Regions from separate parts of the Micromonospora sp. CA-269861 genome, predicted to be linked through region 2. Evidence: riboswitches for the same ligand, from Rfam matches in the RefSeq annotation. Region 2 holds a riboswitch; each other region holds the start of a gene.
The links. A riboswitch is a leader RNA that binds a small molecule or an ion and turns the genes downstream of it on or off. The one in region 2 is predicted to bind cyclic di-AMP.
Positions count from the first base shown of each region.

Region 1: it holds a riboswitch for cyclic di-AMP, as region 2 does, so the genes downstream of both, ACQP0U_RS02635 (coiled-coil domain-containing protein) here and ACQP0U_RS00450 (NlpC/P60 family protein) in region 2, are expected to answer to the same signal.
Region 3: it holds a riboswitch for cyclic di-AMP, as region 2 does, so the genes downstream of both, ACQP0U_RS25105 (coiled-coil domain-containing protein) here and ACQP0U_RS00450 (NlpC/P60 family protein) in region 2, are expected to answer to the same signal.

Region 1 is NZ_CP192014.1:555,505-561,088, reverse strand. It holds gene ACQP0U_RS02645 (copper-translocating P-type ATPase) at 1-1,620, opposite strand, end outside; gene ACQP0U_RS02640 (YibE/F family protein) at 1,933-3,303, shown strand; cyclic di-AMP (ydaO/yuaA leader) riboswitch at 3,470-3,600, shown strand; gene ACQP0U_RS02635 (coiled-coil domain-containing protein) at 3,605-4,624, shown strand; gene ACQP0U_RS02630 (carbonic anhydrase) at 4,681-5,409, opposite strand.
Region 2 is NZ_CP192014.1:90,974-96,557, reverse strand. It holds gene ACQP0U_RS00460 (pyridoxamine 5'-phosphate oxidase family protein) at 1-507, opposite strand, end outside; gene dcd (dCTP deaminase) at 607-1,185, shown strand; gene ACQP0U_RS00450 (NlpC/P60 family protein) at 1,262-2,302, opposite strand; cyclic di-AMP (ydaO/yuaA leader) riboswitch at 2,316-2,451, opposite strand; gene ACQP0U_RS00445 (hypothetical protein) at 2,687-3,346, shown strand; gene ACQP0U_RS00440 (N-acetylmuramoyl-L-alanine amidase) at 3,253-4,668, shown strand; gene ACQP0U_RS00435 (NlpC/P60 family protein) at 4,724-5,584, opposite strand, start outside.
Region 3 is NZ_CP192014.1:5,497,566-5,503,149, forward strand. It holds gene ACQP0U_RS25095 (HelD family protein) at 1-946, shown strand, start outside; gene ACQP0U_RS25100 (cation diffusion facilitator family transporter) at 1,053-1,970, shown strand; cyclic di-AMP (ydaO/yuaA leader) riboswitch at 2,089-2,220, shown strand; gene ACQP0U_RS25105 (coiled-coil domain-containing protein) at 2,226-3,290, shown strand; gene ACQP0U_RS25110 (hypothetical protein) at 3,433-3,933, shown strand; gene ACQP0U_RS25115 (SRPBCC family protein) at 3,966-4,433, opposite strand; gene ACQP0U_RS25120 (1-phosphofructokinase family hexose kinase) at 4,620-5,584, shown strand, end outside.

The sequences.
Region 1 (5,584 bases), 460 kb from region 2:
CGCCTCGGCCACCGGCCGCGCGTCACCAGTGATCATGGCGATGGTGCGGACGCCCTCGGCACGCAGCTCGTCGACGGCTCGTCGGGCCTCCGGACGCACCTCGTCGGTCAACGCGAACGCACTGAGCACGGCCTCCGGCAGCCGCACCAGATGCAGCACCGCCGCACCCCGCGCCGACCATCGCCCAGTCGCGGCCTCCACCTCCGCCGGGGGCTGAAGACCCAGTTCCCGCAGCAGCGCCGGCCCGCCCACCGCGTACTCCGTACCGTCGATGGTCGCCCGCACACCGCGGCCCGGCAGCGACCGGAACCCGGTGGCAGGGGCCGGACCGGCGCGCCCGGCCGCCGCCACGATCGCCCGGGCCAACGGATGTTCGCTCTCCGACTCGACGCCGGCCGCGATCCGCAGCACCTCGTCCCGCTCGACGCCGGGCACCGTCACCAGGTCGGTCACTCCGTGCTCACCCCGGGTCAGCGTGCCGGTCTTGTCGAAGAGAACCGCGCCGACCGTCCGCATCCGCTCCAGGGCCAACCGGTCCTTGACCAGGATCCCGGACCGTGCGGCGAGCGCGGTGGAGAGCGCGACGACAAGTGGGATGGCGAGACCCAGCGCGTGCGGGCAGGCAATCACCAGGACGGTGACCGCGCGGACCACCGCCTCGTCCGGCTGACCGAGCGCCGTCCAGACCAGCACGGTCAGCACGGCGGTGCCGGTGGCCAGGTAGAACAGCGCGGCGGCGAACCGGTCGGCCAGCAGTTGGGCCCGTCCACCGGAGCCCTGGGCCTGGGCGACCATCCGCTGGATGCCAGCGAGGGCGGTCTGCTCACCCAACGCCTCGACGCGCACCCGGATCGCCGAGTCGGTGGCGACGGTGCCGGCCACCACCCGGTCTCCCGTCGACCGGGCTACCGGTCGCGACTCGCCAGTGATCATCGACTCGTCCAGCTCGGCGCCGCCGTCGACGACCCGGCCGTCCGCCGGCACCCGACCCCCCGGCCGGACCAGCACCACGTCGCCGATCCGCAGACCGGTCACCGGCACCGCCTCGACCCGCCCGTCCGCATCCACCCGTTCGGCCTCGTCCGGGAGCAGCGCGGCCAGCGCCGCCAGCGCTCCCCGGGCCTGCCCGATAGCCTTCATCTCCTGCCAGTGCCCGAGCAGCATGATGGTGACAAGCGCGGCCAGCTCCCACCAGAAGTCCAGGTCGAAGACACCGACACTGGTCGCCAGGGACGCGGTGTAGGCGACGGTGATCGCCATCGCGACAAGCAGCATCATCCCGGGCGTCCGGTCCCGCACCTCCCGGACCGCACCGACGAGGAACGGCCAACCACCCCACCAGAACACCACCGAGCCGAGCACCGGGCCCACCCAGGACCGGCCGGGGACGCTGTCCCCGGCCAGGCCCAGCTGGTCCGACACGAGATGACTCGTCAGCACCACCGGGACGGTCAACACCAGGCAGACCCAGAACCGGCGGCGGAACATCTCCGGATCGTGCCCGGCGTGCCTGTCGTGCCCGGTTGGCTTGTCGTGCTTCTCATGCCCGGCGTGCGTGTCGTGCGGCTCGGGTCCGGCGCGGTGCGCGTGGTCGGGGTCGGGCGGTGACGGAGCGGACATGGCTCCAACATGCCGTCCCCGGGACCGCCGCGCGCGCGGTTCGGCCGCCCGACACTCCGCCACGACCTGCAACCCCCGGACGGGCTGGCTAGCATCTCCCACGATGGCCCTCCGTATCCCGCTGCACAGTCGGGCACCGGCGTCGCCACGACGTGGCGTCGCCTCCGGCCGATCGGGCCGAGCACTGACCGTCCGTGATCAAGCGGTCGTCAGGCAGCGATCCGCCCCGCCGTCCGCCGCGTTTCCCACCGCAACGGTGAACCGCCCGGCCCGCTGACCCGTACCCCGCACCGGATCGTTGGGAGTCTGACCTTGGCCGCCGACCACACTCACCCCGCTCCGTCCGCCTCACCGAGGGTGCGACGGATCCTCGTCGTGACTGTGGTGCCCCTCTTCGTGGCCACCGTGCTCGCCGCAGCGCTGCTCTGGCCGCGCGGCGGGTCACCGCAGACCGACGGTGGCGCGGACGTGCCGCGCTATCCCGGCACTGTCACCCGGGTGGTGAGCGAGCCGTGCCCGCAACTGCCGTCGGTCCCCGAGGGCACACCGAGGGTCGGCGACGGGCGGTGCGGCACTGTCGACGTCCGCGTGGACGACGGGCCGGCCGCCGGCCAGCAGGTGCAGACACCGGTGCCCGACGGGCCCGGCGCACCCCGCGTCGAGGTCGGCGACGAGATCATCCTGGTCGAGCTGGACGATCCGACCGACCCCACCATCAGCAACTGGAACATCGCCGAGCACCAACGCGGCACGCCGATGGTGTGGCTGGCGGTGGTCTTCGCGGCAGCGATCGTCGCGTTCGGTAGGTGGCGGGGTCTGGCCGCGCTCGCCGGGCTGGCCGCCAGCTTCGCCATCCTGCTCACCTTCGTGCTGCCGGGTATCGCCGCCGGCAGGTCACCACTGCTGGTGGCGGTGGTCGGCGCGGCCCTGATCATGTTCGTGGTGCTCTATCTGACGCACGGGGTCACCGCACAGACCTCGGTCGCGGTGCTCGGCACCCTGGGCAGCCTGGTGCTGACCGGCGTGCTCGCCACCATCGCCACGGCCGCGACCCACCTCACCGGCTTCGGCAGCGAAGACGCCACCACCCTGTCGATGTTCCAGGGCGACGTGGACCTGCACGGTCTGCTGCTCGCCGGGATCATCATCGGATCGCTCGGGGTGCTCGACGACGTGACGGTCACCCAGGCGGCCACCGTCACCGAGCTGGCGAACGCCAACCCCGGGCTGAGCCGGTTGCAGCTGTACCGTGCGGCCACCCGGGTCGGCCGCGCGCACATCGCCTCCACTGTCAACACCATCGTGCTGGCGTACGCGGGCGCGTCGCTGCCCCTGCTGCTCCTGCTCACCGCCGACTCGCGACCGATCGGGCAGATCCTCACCAGCGAGTTCCTCGCGCAGGAGATCGTCCGCAGCGCGGTCGCCACCCTCGGTCTGATCGCCGCCGTGCCGCTGACCACCGGGCTGGCCGCGGTGGTGACCGCCGCCGGACGCGCCGATGCGACGGCGTCCACCGATGCTCCCGCCCCGCGACCCCAGCCGGACCGCTCGGAGGCGCTGGCGGCACTCATCTCACCGCGAACGGCCGGCTCCGACGAGCCGGACCAGCCGCGGACCACACCCCCATCCGAGGCCACCGACAGGTGGCCGGAGTCGAACAGGAGCACGGATACGGCATGGTGACACTCCTCAGCGTGACCAGATCGGGCATCCACCCTGAGAACCACGTCACTGGTCACTTAACGCTATGGCGAAATGACGCATTTGGTCGGCATCCAGGCGTAGCTCACCCGGTCGACTCTCGGGTAACCTCGCTGCCGGTTACCGATGAAGGCGCGAAGCGGCGCCTGCGGTGCCACCGCCCAATCGCCAACCGGCGAGCCGGGGACCCAGGTACGTGGGGTGAATCCGCGTCAGCGGTAGGGGCCACTTCCGCCCCGAACCCGTCAGCTAACCCGGTCGGCGGTCGACGGAAGGGAACATTGTGACGGCACCCCTACGCCGCTGGTTGACACCCGTGGTGGCCGTGATCGCCGCACTGACCGTGCTCGCCGGGCCCCTCCCGGCGCAGGCCGCCCCGACGAATCCCACACCGTCCGGGCACGAGGAGGACGGCGAGCCCAAGCTGCTCAACGACGTCATCGAGCAGGCCAACCGCGACTACTCCGCCGCCAAGTCCAAACTGGACAAGTCCAAGAAGCGGCAGGGCGAGTTGGCGCTGGAGGTCAACCGGGCCAAGGCCGACCTGGACGCGTTGGCCCCGCAGGTCGGGCAGATCGCCGCCCAGGCGTACCGGACCGGTCGGATCGGCGCGGTCGCGATGCTGCTGGAGAGCGAAGCGCCCGACTCGTTCGTCCAGCGCGCCGGGATGCTCGACGAGATGAACATGGTCAACGAGAAGAAGCTCTCCGAGGTCAACGAGGTGAAGGCCCGCGCCGAGCAGGCCAAGCTGGCCCTCGACACCGAGGTCCGCGAGCAGCAGAAGCAGACCGCCCTGATGGCGAAGCGGAAGAGCGAGGCCGACAAGGCGCTCTCCCTCGTCGGCGGCAAGGGTTTCACCGGCGGGCTGGTGGATGCCACCTCCAAGGTCGCGAAGATCGGCCCTGGTCGCACGGCCGACGGTGACTGGAAGCCCCAGTCGTGCAGCGAGAACGACCCCACCACGTCCGGCTGCGTCACCCCGCGCACGCTGCACGCGTACAAGGAGGTCAAGGCGGCCGGCTTCAACCGGTTCGTCGGCTGCTACCGCTCCGGCGGGCCGTGGGAGCACCCGAAGGGCCGCGCCTGCGACTGGTCGCTCCAGAAGAGCGGCTTCTCGCCGTGGCACAACAACGACACCCGGACGTACGGCAACAACGTCGCCGCGTTCCTCATCCGTAACGCCGACCGGCTCGGCATCTACTACGTGATCTGGAACCGGCAGATCTGGTTCCCGGCCACCGGCTGGAGCTCGTACAGCGGGCCGTCGAACCACACCGACCACGTTCACATGTCGCTGCTCTGACCCGCACGATCCCCGTCGAGGGCCGTTCCGTGTGACGCGGAGCGGCCCTCGTCGCGTCAGACGGTGGCGGGGTCGGTCGACTCCAGCGATCCGGTCGGGGCGTCCAGCGTCGCGAAGCCAGCCGGCACGGCGGCCACCGGGCGCACCGCTCCGGCGGCCAGCCGGTAGGACACCCCCACCACCGCGCACCGCCCCCGCGCCACCTCGTCGGCCAGCACGGGGGACTGACCGAGCAGCGTCTCGACGGTCTGTGCAATGTGGATGTCGACGATGCCGTCGATGTCGTCCACGCCCTCGGCCTCGGCCCGGCGCAGGCTGGGCAGCACGGCGTCGACAACCGCGCGCAGGTGGCCACTCGGTGCGGTACCGGTCGCGGCGGACTCTCGGGCGGCCTGCACCGCGCCGCACGAGTCGTGGCCGAGCACCACCACCAGCGGAGTGCCGAGCACGGTCACCGCGTACTCGACGCTGCCGAGCACCTCAGGGCCGGCGGTGTGCCCGGCGGTGCGGACCACGAACAGGTCGCCCAGCCCCCGGTCGAAGATGATCTCGGCGGCGAGCCGGGAGTCGGAGCAGCCGACGATCACCGCGAACGGGTGCTGCCCGTCGGCCACCGCGGCCCGGTGCCCGGCGTCCTGGTTGGGGTGGCGGGGGGCGCCACCGACGAAGCGCCGGTTGCCGGCGACCAGCTCGGCGTACGCCCGGGTCGGCTCGCTGAGCGCGGACGCCCGGTCGGTGGTCCGCTGCGAACCCGGCTGACCGCCGGAGTTCCCGGTATGACTCATCCCGCACCTCGTCTCGACGCATCTCACCTGGTCAAGCCGGCTTTCCGCCGGCCGGGCGGCGGGGCGCTGGCTCGTGTTCCACCGTCACACGCACCGTAAGATGCGTCAAGGTATGCGTGATTTAGATTTCATAGGTTGACGCCGGTCGCCCCCTGGGCAACCTTCCCGGGGGCAG
Region 2 (5,584 bases):
CGGTACGGCGAGTGGGGTGGCGGCCGCCGACGGGGCGTGCGGGTCGAGCCAGACCCGAACGGCCGGTCGACCCGGCGCGAGGCCCGGGACGCCCGCGATGTGCTGCTCACGGCGGGTGAGCATCGCCACGTCGACGGTGAACTCGAAGAGCCGCCAGTCGACCTGCGGCTCGGCGCGGGCGCTCTGCGCCAACTGTGCCACCCGGACCGGGTCGGTCACCGGACGGGCGCGCCCGGCCACGTACGCCTCGTCGTCGCTCTCCTCCGGCGGGAACGAGTGCAGCGCGTAACGGCCGTCACGTTCGAGGTCGCGGCGCTTGGGAGAGTCGATGATGAAGCAGAACAGCCCCTCGGCGGTGATGACCGGGGAGACCGGATGGACGCGGGGCCCGCCGTCGGCACGGACCGTGGCCAGGTAGCCGAAGCCCGGCCCGTACTGCTGAAGGAGAACGCGGATCCCGTCGGCGAGTCGGGGCTCGTCGGCGGCGAATTCGGACCAGGAAGCCATGTGGGCATTCTATCGAACAAATGTACGAGCAGCGACCTCGACGCGCTGGTCACCGGCACCGAATCCGGCCGCTTTGGGCAACGCGGCTATGGTGGTCCGATGCTGCTCTCCGACCGCGACCTGGTCTCCGAGATCAAGGCCGGCACGCTGGGCCTGGAGCCGTTCGAGCCCACCCTGGTCCAACCGTCCAGCATCGACGTCCGACTCGACAGGTTGTTCCGGGTCTTCAACAACCACCTCTACACCCACATCGACCCCGCCATGCAGCAGGACGACCTGACATCAGTGGTCGAGGTCCCCGACGGCGAGCCGTTCGTGCTGCACCCGGGGGAGTTCGTGCTCGCCTCGACGCTGGAGGTCATCTCGCTCGGTGACCAGCTCGCCGGCCGACTGGAGGGCAAGAGCTCCCTGGGCCGGCTCGGGCTGCTCACGCACTCCACCGCCGGTTTCATCGACCCGGGCTTCTCCGGTCACGTGACGCTGGAACTCTCGAACGTGGCGAACCTGCCGATCACCCTGTGGCCGGGCATGAAGATCGGGCAGCTCTGCATCTTCCGGCTCTCCTCGCCGGCCGAGCACCCGTACGGCTCGGTGGTCTACGGCTCGCGCTACCAGGGCCAGCGGGGGCCGACGCCCAGCCGCGCCTGGCAGCACTGGCGCACCTGGCCAACGCGCTGAGGCACCCCACTCGCTGGAACCAGAACGACGAGGGCCCGCCGCGACGGATCGCGACGGGCCCTTCGGTCACCCGGGGTCAGCCCGGGCGGCCGTAGCTGTGGATCGGGCCGTCGTCGACCTTCTTCATCTTGACCGGTTGACCGGCCTGCGAGGCGTGCACCACCCAGCCGTTGCCGACGTACATGCCGACGTGGTGAATGTCGCTGTAGTAGAAGACCAGGTCGCCGGGGCGCAGGTCGCCCCTGCTGACGTTCTTGGTGACGCGGCTCTGCGCGGCGGCGTTGTGCGGCAGCGACACGCCGGCCTTCGCCCAGGCGGCCAGCATCAGCCCGGAGCAGTCGTACGAGTTCGGGCCCTCGGCACCCCAGACGTAGGGCTTGCCGATCTGCGCGCAGGCGAACTTGACCGCCGTGCCCGCGGCGCCGCCGGGGTAGCTACCCGGGCAGGGTGCCGGGCGCAGTGGACCGCCGCCGCCGTTGCCGTACACCTTGAGGCGCAGCTTCTGCAGACGGTCGATCTCTTCGTTGATCTGCTTCTTCTTAGCCGCCAACTGCGCTTCGGTGCGGGTCAGCTGGGCCACCATCTCGTCCAGCGGCGCCTTCTGCGCGGCCAGCTGGTCGCGCAGGTCGGCGACCTGGCGTACGTCCTTCTGCTGGTTGTGCGCGAAGCGGTCGAGCATTTCGAGCTGGCCGACCACCTCGCTGGGCGACCGGCTGCCCAGCACCGCGTTCACGGTCGAGACGTTCTCACCCTTGTAGGCGCGTACGGCCAGGGCGCTGACCTTGTCCATCGCGGCGTCGACCTGGCGCTCCAGCGGGGTGATCCGGGCGGCCAGCGCGTCGGCCTGCTTGCGCTTGGCGACGAGGTCGGTGCGGGTGGCGTTGTGCCGTTCGATGATCGGTTCGAGCTTGTTCCAGTCGGCGTCGATCTGGCGCTCGATCTCGGCGACGGACGGGTCGGCGTGGGCAGCCGTGGCGCTGCCGGTCAGTACGACGGCGATGCCGGCCAGCGCGGCGAGTGCGGTGGTGAAGCGGGACCAGCGTGGGCGCGGCACGATCGACGCCGGGCCGGCTGATGCCGACCGCTCGGACGACGGCCGCGGGGCATGGAGTGCCACCGGGGTTCCGTACTCCTTCTTCCTGACCGCCTACCGGGTTAGCTGACGGGTTCGGGCGGGAAGTCGGCGCCCTACCGCAATGGCTGCGGATTCACCCCGAGGGACCTGGGTCCCCGGTTCGCTCGGAAACGACTCGGCGGTGTCGGTCCGTTACCGCCCGGGCTGGGCGGAGCTGCTGTCGGGCCGACGAATGACCAGAGTAGAGACGCTTGTTACCGATCCGCAACCCGTGCGGCCGTGACACTCCGTACCGATTGGGCGAGGTCACCGACCGTGTGTGAAGAATTCTTTCCACATACTTCGATAGATAGAAAGGTATTGACGTGACCTCCCGGGCGGCGCGATGGTGACCTGACCTCACTCCGCGAGAATCTAGGGGGTTCGATGCACCATCCAACCCTGTCGACCGGCTGGCGCGCACTGCTCGCCACCACCGTCGTCGCCGCCGCGTCCGCGGTGCCACTCTCCGTCGGCCCGGCCGCCGCCGCACCCACCACCGACCGCCAGCAGCAGTACGCCGCCGCAGCCACCGAGTACGGCGTGCCGACAGTCGTGCTGCTCGGCGTCTCCTACCTGGAGTCGCGCTGGGACACCAACGCCGGCACACCGAGCACCAGTGGCGGCTACGGCCCCATGCACCTGACCGACGCCCGGCACGTCGCCGCCCTACCGGAACGCGGTCACCACGACACCGGCGACGAGGACCCCCGCGGCGACGACTCCCGTTCCGCCCGGGTGCCCGCACCTCGGCCGGTGGAGGCTCCCGCGCCGTCCACCGCCGCGTTGCAGACCGTTGACGCCGCCGCCACGCTCACCGGTGCCGCCCCCGAGGCACTGCGCACCGACGCGGGCCTCAACATCCGGGGTGGGGCCGCGCTGCTCGGCGCGTACCAGAGGATCTGGGCGCGCCGGTCGGCGCGGACACCGACCCGGCGGCCTGGTACGGCGCGGTGGCCCGCTACTCCGGCGCGGACAGCGCCGACGCGGCCGCGGCCTTCGCCGACGAGGTGTTCACCACCATCGGCGCGGGCGAGTCCCGGGTGACCGACGACGGCCAGCGGATCACCCTGCCAGCCCGTGCGGTACGACCCGACCGTTCCTGGCTGGACCGGCTGGGTCTGCGCCGGCTGGCCCGCCCGGACGGGGTGGAGTGCCCCCGCACCATCTCCTGCGAGTGGATCCCGGCGCCCTACGAGGCGTTCGGCGACGGGGACTACGGCAACCACGACCTCTCCGACCGGCCCGCGCGGCAGAAGATCGAGTACATCGTCATCCACGACACCGAGGCGAGTTGGGCGACGACCCTGAAACTCGTCCAGGACCCGACCTACGTGAGCTGGCACTACTCGCTGCGCTCGGTCGACGGGCACATCGCCCAGCACGTAAAGACCAAGGACGTCGGCTGGCACGCCGGCAACTGGTTCGTCAACGCGAAGTCGATCGGGCTGGAGCACGAGGGCTTCGCGGCGCAGGGGACCTGGTACACCGAGGCGATGTACCGGACCTCGGCGAAGCTGGTCCGGCACCTGGCGCTGCGGCTGGGCATCCCACTGGACCGCCAGCACATCATCGGCCACGACAACGTGCCCGGCACCATCGCCTCGACAGTGCGGGGGATGCACTGGGATCCGGGACCGTACTGGGACTGGACGCACTACTTCGACCTGCTGCACGCCCCCCGACTCGACACCGGCACCCCGGCCACCGGGCTGGTCCGGATCGACCCGGACTACGCCACCAACCAGCCGGCGTTCACCGGCTGCGTCACAGCGGGCGTGCCGTGCGCGCCGCGCGGCTCCTCGGCCGTGGTGCTGCGGAGCGCACCGTCCGCGGACGCGCCGCTCGTCAACGACATCGCGCTCCGTCCGGACGGCACCCCGAACACGATGGCCGTGTCGGACCACGGGGCCCGGGCATCCGCCGGGCAGACGTACGCGCTGGCCGGGCGGCAGGGCGACTGGACGGCGATCTGGTACCTCGGGCAGCGGGCCTGGTTCCACAACCCGGCGTCCGCGCCGACCGCCAGTTGGACCGTCGGCGTCGTGGCCACGCCGAAGCCCGGACGGGCCACCATTCCGGTCTACGGACGGGCGTACCCGGAACAGTCGGCGTACCCGGACGGGGTGCCCTACCAGACGGTCTCGCCGCTGCAGTACACCCTGGCCGCCGGGCAGCGGTACGCCGTCGGAGCTGTGCTGGCCGGCGAGTACTACCGGGCCAGCACCGTCGATGGCTCCTCGCCCGGTGACTGGACGGTGATTCGCGGCAAGAACCGCTACGCGCAGATCCAGTTCGGCCACCGGATCATGTACGTCGACCTCGCCGACGTGCAGCTGCTGCCGTCCCCGTTGGGCGCTCCCCGCTGAGAACCACGACGGCCCCCGGTCGGTGACCGGGGGCCGTCGTGTTGCGCGAGGTCGATCAGCCGGGTCTACGGAAGCCGGCGACGGGCATGGTGTTGATGCTGGACACCTGCACCGGTTTACCGGCACGTGGCGCGTGCACCATCTGGTTGTTACCCAGATACAGCCCGACGTGACTGAGGCCGGAGAAGAAGAAGACCAGGTCACCGGGGCGGGCGTCGCCTCGCGAGATGGCCTTGCCCTCGTTCCACTGGTCACCGGTGTGGTGGGTGAGGTAGATCCCCGCCGCCTTGTAGGCGTACTGGGTCAGCCCCGAGCAGTCGAACGAGTTCGGCCCGGTGGCGCCCCAGACGTACGGCTTGCCGACCTTGCCGCAGGCGGTTCTGATCGCGGTGCGGGCCGCCGCGCTGACCACCCCGTTGATGGTCGGGCAGGCCGCGGTCACGACAGTGGTCTTCGGCATCGACGCCTCGAGCTGCTTGATCTCGGTGTCGATCTGCTTCTTCTTGGCCGCCAGCTCGTTCTGCTGCCGGGTCTGGGTGACGATCAGCGCGTCCAGCTTCTGCTTCTCGCCGTCGTACTTGGCCCGGACGGCCAGCACACCCTCGACCTGCTTGCGCTCCTGCGAGGCAAGCCGGTCGAGGATGGTGAGCTGCTCGGTGAGCGTGTCCGGCTTGGCGCTGACCAGCAGCGCGCCGATGTCGTGCGACGGGCCCGAGATGTAGTAGCGGGAGGCGAGATCGCCGACCCGGTTGAGCGCCAGCTCGCTCTGCAGCGCCAGCGGCTCGATCTTCTTCTGCAGGTTCGCCGACTTCTGCCGGTTGACCTTCAGCTGCGCCCGAACCTTGTTGTACTGCTCGATGGTGGGCTCCAACTGCTCCCACTTCTTGTCGATCTGCGCCTCGATCTCGTCGACCGT
Region 3 (5,584 bases), 1.6 Mb from region 2:
GCTGCACCCCCGGCACGTGCTCGGCTGGCTGGCGCAGCCGGACCGGCTGCGCCGGTACGCCGGGGGAATCCTCTCCTCGGCGGAGATCCGGCTGCTCGACGCCGCGTACCGGAACCTGGACTCGGCCGGGCTGACCATCGCCGACATCGCGCTGCTGGACGAGCTGGACGCACTGCTCGGCAAGCCCGCGCAGCCGGCAAAGGCCCGGCGCGACCCGTTCCAGCTCGCGGGCGGCGTCCGTGAGCTGAGCACCCTCGGCGAGCGGCAGCGGGCCGCCCGCGCGGCGGCCCGCGAGCGGCCGGAGGACTACCGCGACTACGCCCACGTGGTGGTGGACGAGGCGCAGGACGTCTCGCCGATGCAGTGGCGGATGGTCGGTCGACGTGGCCGACTGGCCTCCTGGACAGTGGTGGGTGACCCGGCGCAGACCGCGTGGACCGGCGACCCCGACGAGCTGGACCGGGCCCGCGACCAGGCGCTGGGTCGGCGGAAGCGGCACGATTTCACGCTCACCACCAACTACCGCAACTCCTCGGAGATCTTCGCGGTGGCGGCTGCGGAGATCCGCCGCCTCTACCCCGACCTGCCGCTGCCGACCGCGGTCCGCTCCACCGGGGTCGAGCCGGTCGAGCTGGTGGTGCCCGCGACGGGGCTGGAGACCGCGACCGTGGAGGCCGCCGCCGGCCTGCTGGCCGAGGTGGAGGGCACGGTCGGAGTGATCACGCCGGTCCCCCGCCGCGACGAGGTCGCCGGTTGGCTCGGCGCGCTCGGCGCGCCGAGGTTGCAGGTGGTGACCAGCCTGGAGGCCAAGGGCATGGAGTACGACGGGGTGGTGCTTGTCGCCCCGAGCGAGATCCGCGCGGATCCGGGCGCCGGGGTACGCACCCTGTACGTGGCGCTCTCCCGGGCCACCCAGCGGCTCACCACCATCGACCCGACCGGCTGACATGTGCGGACTGCCGCAAGTGGGAAGCGCTGCCCGTACACTTGCACACATAGCGATGTGAGCATACATTTGACCGGGTCCCGACCAGCGGCGGAAGGTGGTTCTCGTGGGCGCAGGTCATGATCACCACCATGGGTCCGTCGCCAATGCCGCACACCAGCACCGGGGTCGACTCTGGGCGGCGTTCGGGCTGCTCGCCACCCTGATGGTGGTCGAGGCGGTGGTCGCCCTGCACACCGGCTCGCTCGCCCTGCTCTCCGACGCCGGCCACATGTTCACCGACGTGCTCGGCATCGGGATGGCGCTCGCCGCGATCACGGCGACCCGGCGGGCCACCGGCGACCCGCAGCGCACCTTCGGGCTCTACCGACTCGAGGTGCTCGCCGCGCTGGCCAACGCCGTCCTGCTCTCCGGCGTCGCGATCTACGTGGTGATCGAGGCGATCCGTCGCTTCGGCGACCCCCACCAGGTCATCGCCGGCCCGATGCTCGCGGTGGCCGTGCTCGGTCTGCTCGCGAACATCGCCGCCTTCGCCCTGCTGCGCGCCGGGGCCCGGGAGAGCATCAACCTCCAGGGCGCCTACCTGGAGGTGCTCGGCGACCTGCTCGGCTCACTCGGCGTCATCGGCGCGGCGCTGCTCATCACCGTCACCGACTGGTGGTGGGCCGACCCCCTCGTCGCGGTCGCCATCGGCGTGTTCATCCTGCCGCGCACCTGGCGGCTGGCCCGCGCCGCCGTCCGTATCCTCGTGCAGGCCGCCCCGGAGCACCTTCAGGTGACAGCCGTGCACGACCGGCTGGCCGCGGTCCCCGGTGTCGTCGAGGTGCACGACCTGCACGTCTGGACGCTCACCTCGGGCATGGAGGTGGCCTCCGCACACCTGACCATGGCACCCGGCGCGGAGGTCGGCGCGGTGCTCACCGCGGCGCGTACGGCCCTGCACGACGACTTCCGCATCGAGCACGCCACGTTGCAGATCGAGCCCGGCGCCGCCTCCGGAGCGTGCGGCTCCATCGAATGGTGACGCGGCCGTAATTTTCCGTGGTGACGCACGCACCGTCCGTCACATTGGCTGCAGCAGCCCCATCGGCACCGGTAGGCTCGGTCCCGGCCTCCACCAGGCGGCGCCTTCCCGGCGCCGGTGGTGGTCGCCGCCTAATCGCCCAGCTGGGCGAACCGGGGAACCACGTTCCTGGGGTGCATCCGCGTCAGCGGTAGGGATCTTCCGTCCCGAACCCGTCAGCTAACCCGGTCGGCGGCTGACGGAAGGACATGCGCAGTGGCACCAGCACGACCACCCGCCGCCAGACTGGCGGCCCTGATCGTCGCGATGTTCGCCCTCGGCGTCGCGCTTCCGGCCGGCACCGCCTCGGCCGCTCCCCCGACCGGCCTGCGGGCCGCCGCACCCGACTCCGACGAGGAGGGCGGCACCCCGGCGTTGCGCGCCCAACTCGAGGCGGCCAGCAAGGGCTACCTGGACGCGAAGCGCGCCCTGGACACCTCCCTGCAACGGCAGCAGCAACTCGCCACCCAGCTCAAGACCATCGAGGTCGAGATCGACCAGCGCAACGGCAAGGTCGGCGAGATCGCCGAGGTGGCGTACCGCACCGGCCGGCTCGGCGCGATGTCGGCGCTGCTCAACAGCAACACCCCGGAAGGCTTCATGGACCGGGCGGCCGCACTGGACGCGGTGGCCGCCAACGAGGACCGGGTGCTGCGCGACCTGCTGGACAGCAAGGACAAGGCCAACCGCACCCGGGTCGCCCTGGACGGCGAGATCAACGAACAGCGCAAGCAGGTCGCGGTGATGGCCAAGCGCAAGGAACAGGCCGAACGGGCCCTGACCGTCGCCACCGCACCCAAGCCGCAGACCACCGCCGACAGCGGCTCCAACCGGGGCACCTCCAGCGCCAACGCGAAGGCCGCGCCGCGCAACTCCGACGGCTCCTGGCCCTCCGAGTCGTGCAGTGTCAACGACCCCACGCCGGCCAACGGCTGCATCACCCCGCGCACCCTGCACGCGCTCAACCAGGCCAAGGCCGCGGGCTTCACCAGGTACGTCTCGTGCCACCGCCCCAGCGGCTCCGGTGAACACCCGAAGGGCCGGGCCTGCGACTTCGCGGCACAGAAGAACGGCTTCGGCGGGAACGCCACCGGCGGCGACAAGACGTACGGCAACAACCTGGCCGCCTACTTCATCCGCAACGCGGACCGGCTCGCCGTGCTCTACGTGATCTGGTACAGGCAGATCTGGCTGCCCAGCAGCGGGTGGAAGTCCTACAGCGGGGCGAACGGCACCCCGTCCACCGACCACACCAACCACGTACACCTGTCGGTCTACTGACCCACGCTCGGTGATGCCGGTGAGTCATCGTGATGGCTCACCGGCATCACGTGCGTCCGGGGTCGGGCTACGTCACCGGGCGTACCCCTGATGTCGTCGCTCGTCGGACGACCCGGCCGGGGTCGGCGGGCAGCATCGCGGTATGCCTCGGATCCGACCCACCACCCGCAAGGCGCTGCTCACCCTGCACCTCGTCACCTCGCTCGGCTGGCTGGGCGCCGACCTGGTGCTGCTCACCCTCGGCATCGCCGTGCAGCGAGGCGCCGACCCGGCGGTTGTCTATCCGGTCACGGCTCTGGTCGGCACGGTGCTGTTCGCGCCGCTGAGCGTCCTGGTCTGGCTGATCGGAGTCGCCAGTTCGCTGCTCACCCCGTGGGGCCTGCTGCGCCACCGCTGGGTGCTGGTCAAGCTCGTGCTCACCACTGTGATGGTCGGGCTGGTGCTGTTCCTGCTCACCCCGAACCTGCGTCACGCCGGAGCGGTCGGCGCCGCCCTGCCCGCACGCGATCGCGCCGACCTGGTCATCGCGCCGGCGGTGTCGACCAGTCTGATGATCATTGCGACGGTGCTGTCCACCTACAAGCCGTGGGGCCGACGCCCCGCCACCCGCCCCGCCCGCGCCGGCGCTGCCACCACAACCTAGGCACGCGCCGCGATCCTGCTTCCTGTGCCGGGTCAGGTCGGGGGTGGGGGGTTGCTGGTGCGGTCCAGGGCTGCGCCCAGCCGCGTGGCGAGGGCGAGGTGTGCGGCTCGGGCCTGGCGGAACGCGTAGCGGAACAGCGGCCTCGGCGCGGTCAGGGTGATCTCGACGTCGATGCGGACCAGGCCGTCCGGCTCGGCGCGTAGGCGGGTGTGGTTGCGCACCGTGGTGGCTGGCCACTGGCGGGCCACCATGACGATCTCGTCGGCCTCGCTGATCAGCACGTCCGCGTGGTAGGTGGTCTGGAAGCGCAGCGGGCCGGCCACCAGCCGGTCGTTGATCGTGTAGCTGGCCTGGGCGCCGGGCCGGGGCGGCACCCGACGGACCCGGACGATCAACGGGTGCAGCTCACCGTGCCGGGTCAGGTCGCTGAGCAGCGCCGCCGCCTCGGCGGGTGAGCACCGGGCCTGGACGGTGTAGCTGAAGGTATCGCTGCTGAGCACACCGTCTCCCGCCGTCGTTGTCGCCCGATCGTCCCGTACCGATGTCTGGCTGGCAACGCCCGACGGCCCGCAGCGCCGCGCCGGACCGGGCCGATGCGACGACCTGGCCCCACCTGCCCCATTAAGGTCGGTAAGTGCGAAATCTCCAAGGTGCCGGAGGGCGGCCAGCATGAACGGCGACGACCGATGAGCGGGCACGTGATGGTCTTCGCGCCCACTCCACAGCTGACGGTGACAGTGGACCAGCCCAACGACCACCCCGAGCTGCACCTGCACCCCGGCGGGCAGGGCGTCTGGCAGGCCCGGATGGTGATCTCCCTCGGTGTCGACGTGGTGCTCTGCGCCGCCCTCGGTGGTGAGATCGGCCAGGTGCTGGAGCCGCTGCTGGTCAGCGAGGGCGTGGACCTCAAGGTGGTGGTCCGTGACTCCGGCAGCGGCGGGTACGTGCACGATCGCCGCGACGGCTCCCGGCAGGAGATCGCCGACGTGCCCGGGCAGCCGCTGAGCCGGCACGAGATCGACGAGCTGTACAACCTGGCCCTCGGCGAGGGCCTGCGGGCCTCGGTGAGCATCCTCAGTGGGCCGAACGAACCCTGGCTCGTACCCGCCGACCTGTACCGACGCTTCGCCGCCGACCTCGGCGCGAACGGCGGCCGGGTGGTGGTCGACCTCTCCGGCGATCACCTCGGTTCGGTGCTGGAGAGCGGGGTGTTCTTCCTCAAGGTGAGTCACGAGGAGTTGATCCGCGACGGCCGTGCCCGCAGCGACGACACCGGGGAGCTGACCCGGGCCATGTACGAGCTGCACGCGGGCGGCGCCGAGACGGTGGTGGTGAGCCGCGCCGACCAGCCGGCGTTGGCGCTCATCGACGGAGAGTTGTTCCAGGTCGAGATGCCCCGGCTGGAGGCCGCCGACCCGCGCGGCGCGGGCGACTCGATGACCGCCGGGGTGGCGGCCGTCGTGGCCAGGGGCGGGGACATCCGGACCGCCATCCGCACCGGCGCCGCCGCCGGCGCGCTGAACGTGACCCGGCACGGCCTGGGCACCGGACGGCTGGATTCGATCACCGGCCTGGTCGACCGGGTCCGGCTGGTGCCGGCGGACAGCCGGCAACAGGAGCGGACCACCCCTGACGAGTTGGCCGACCGGGT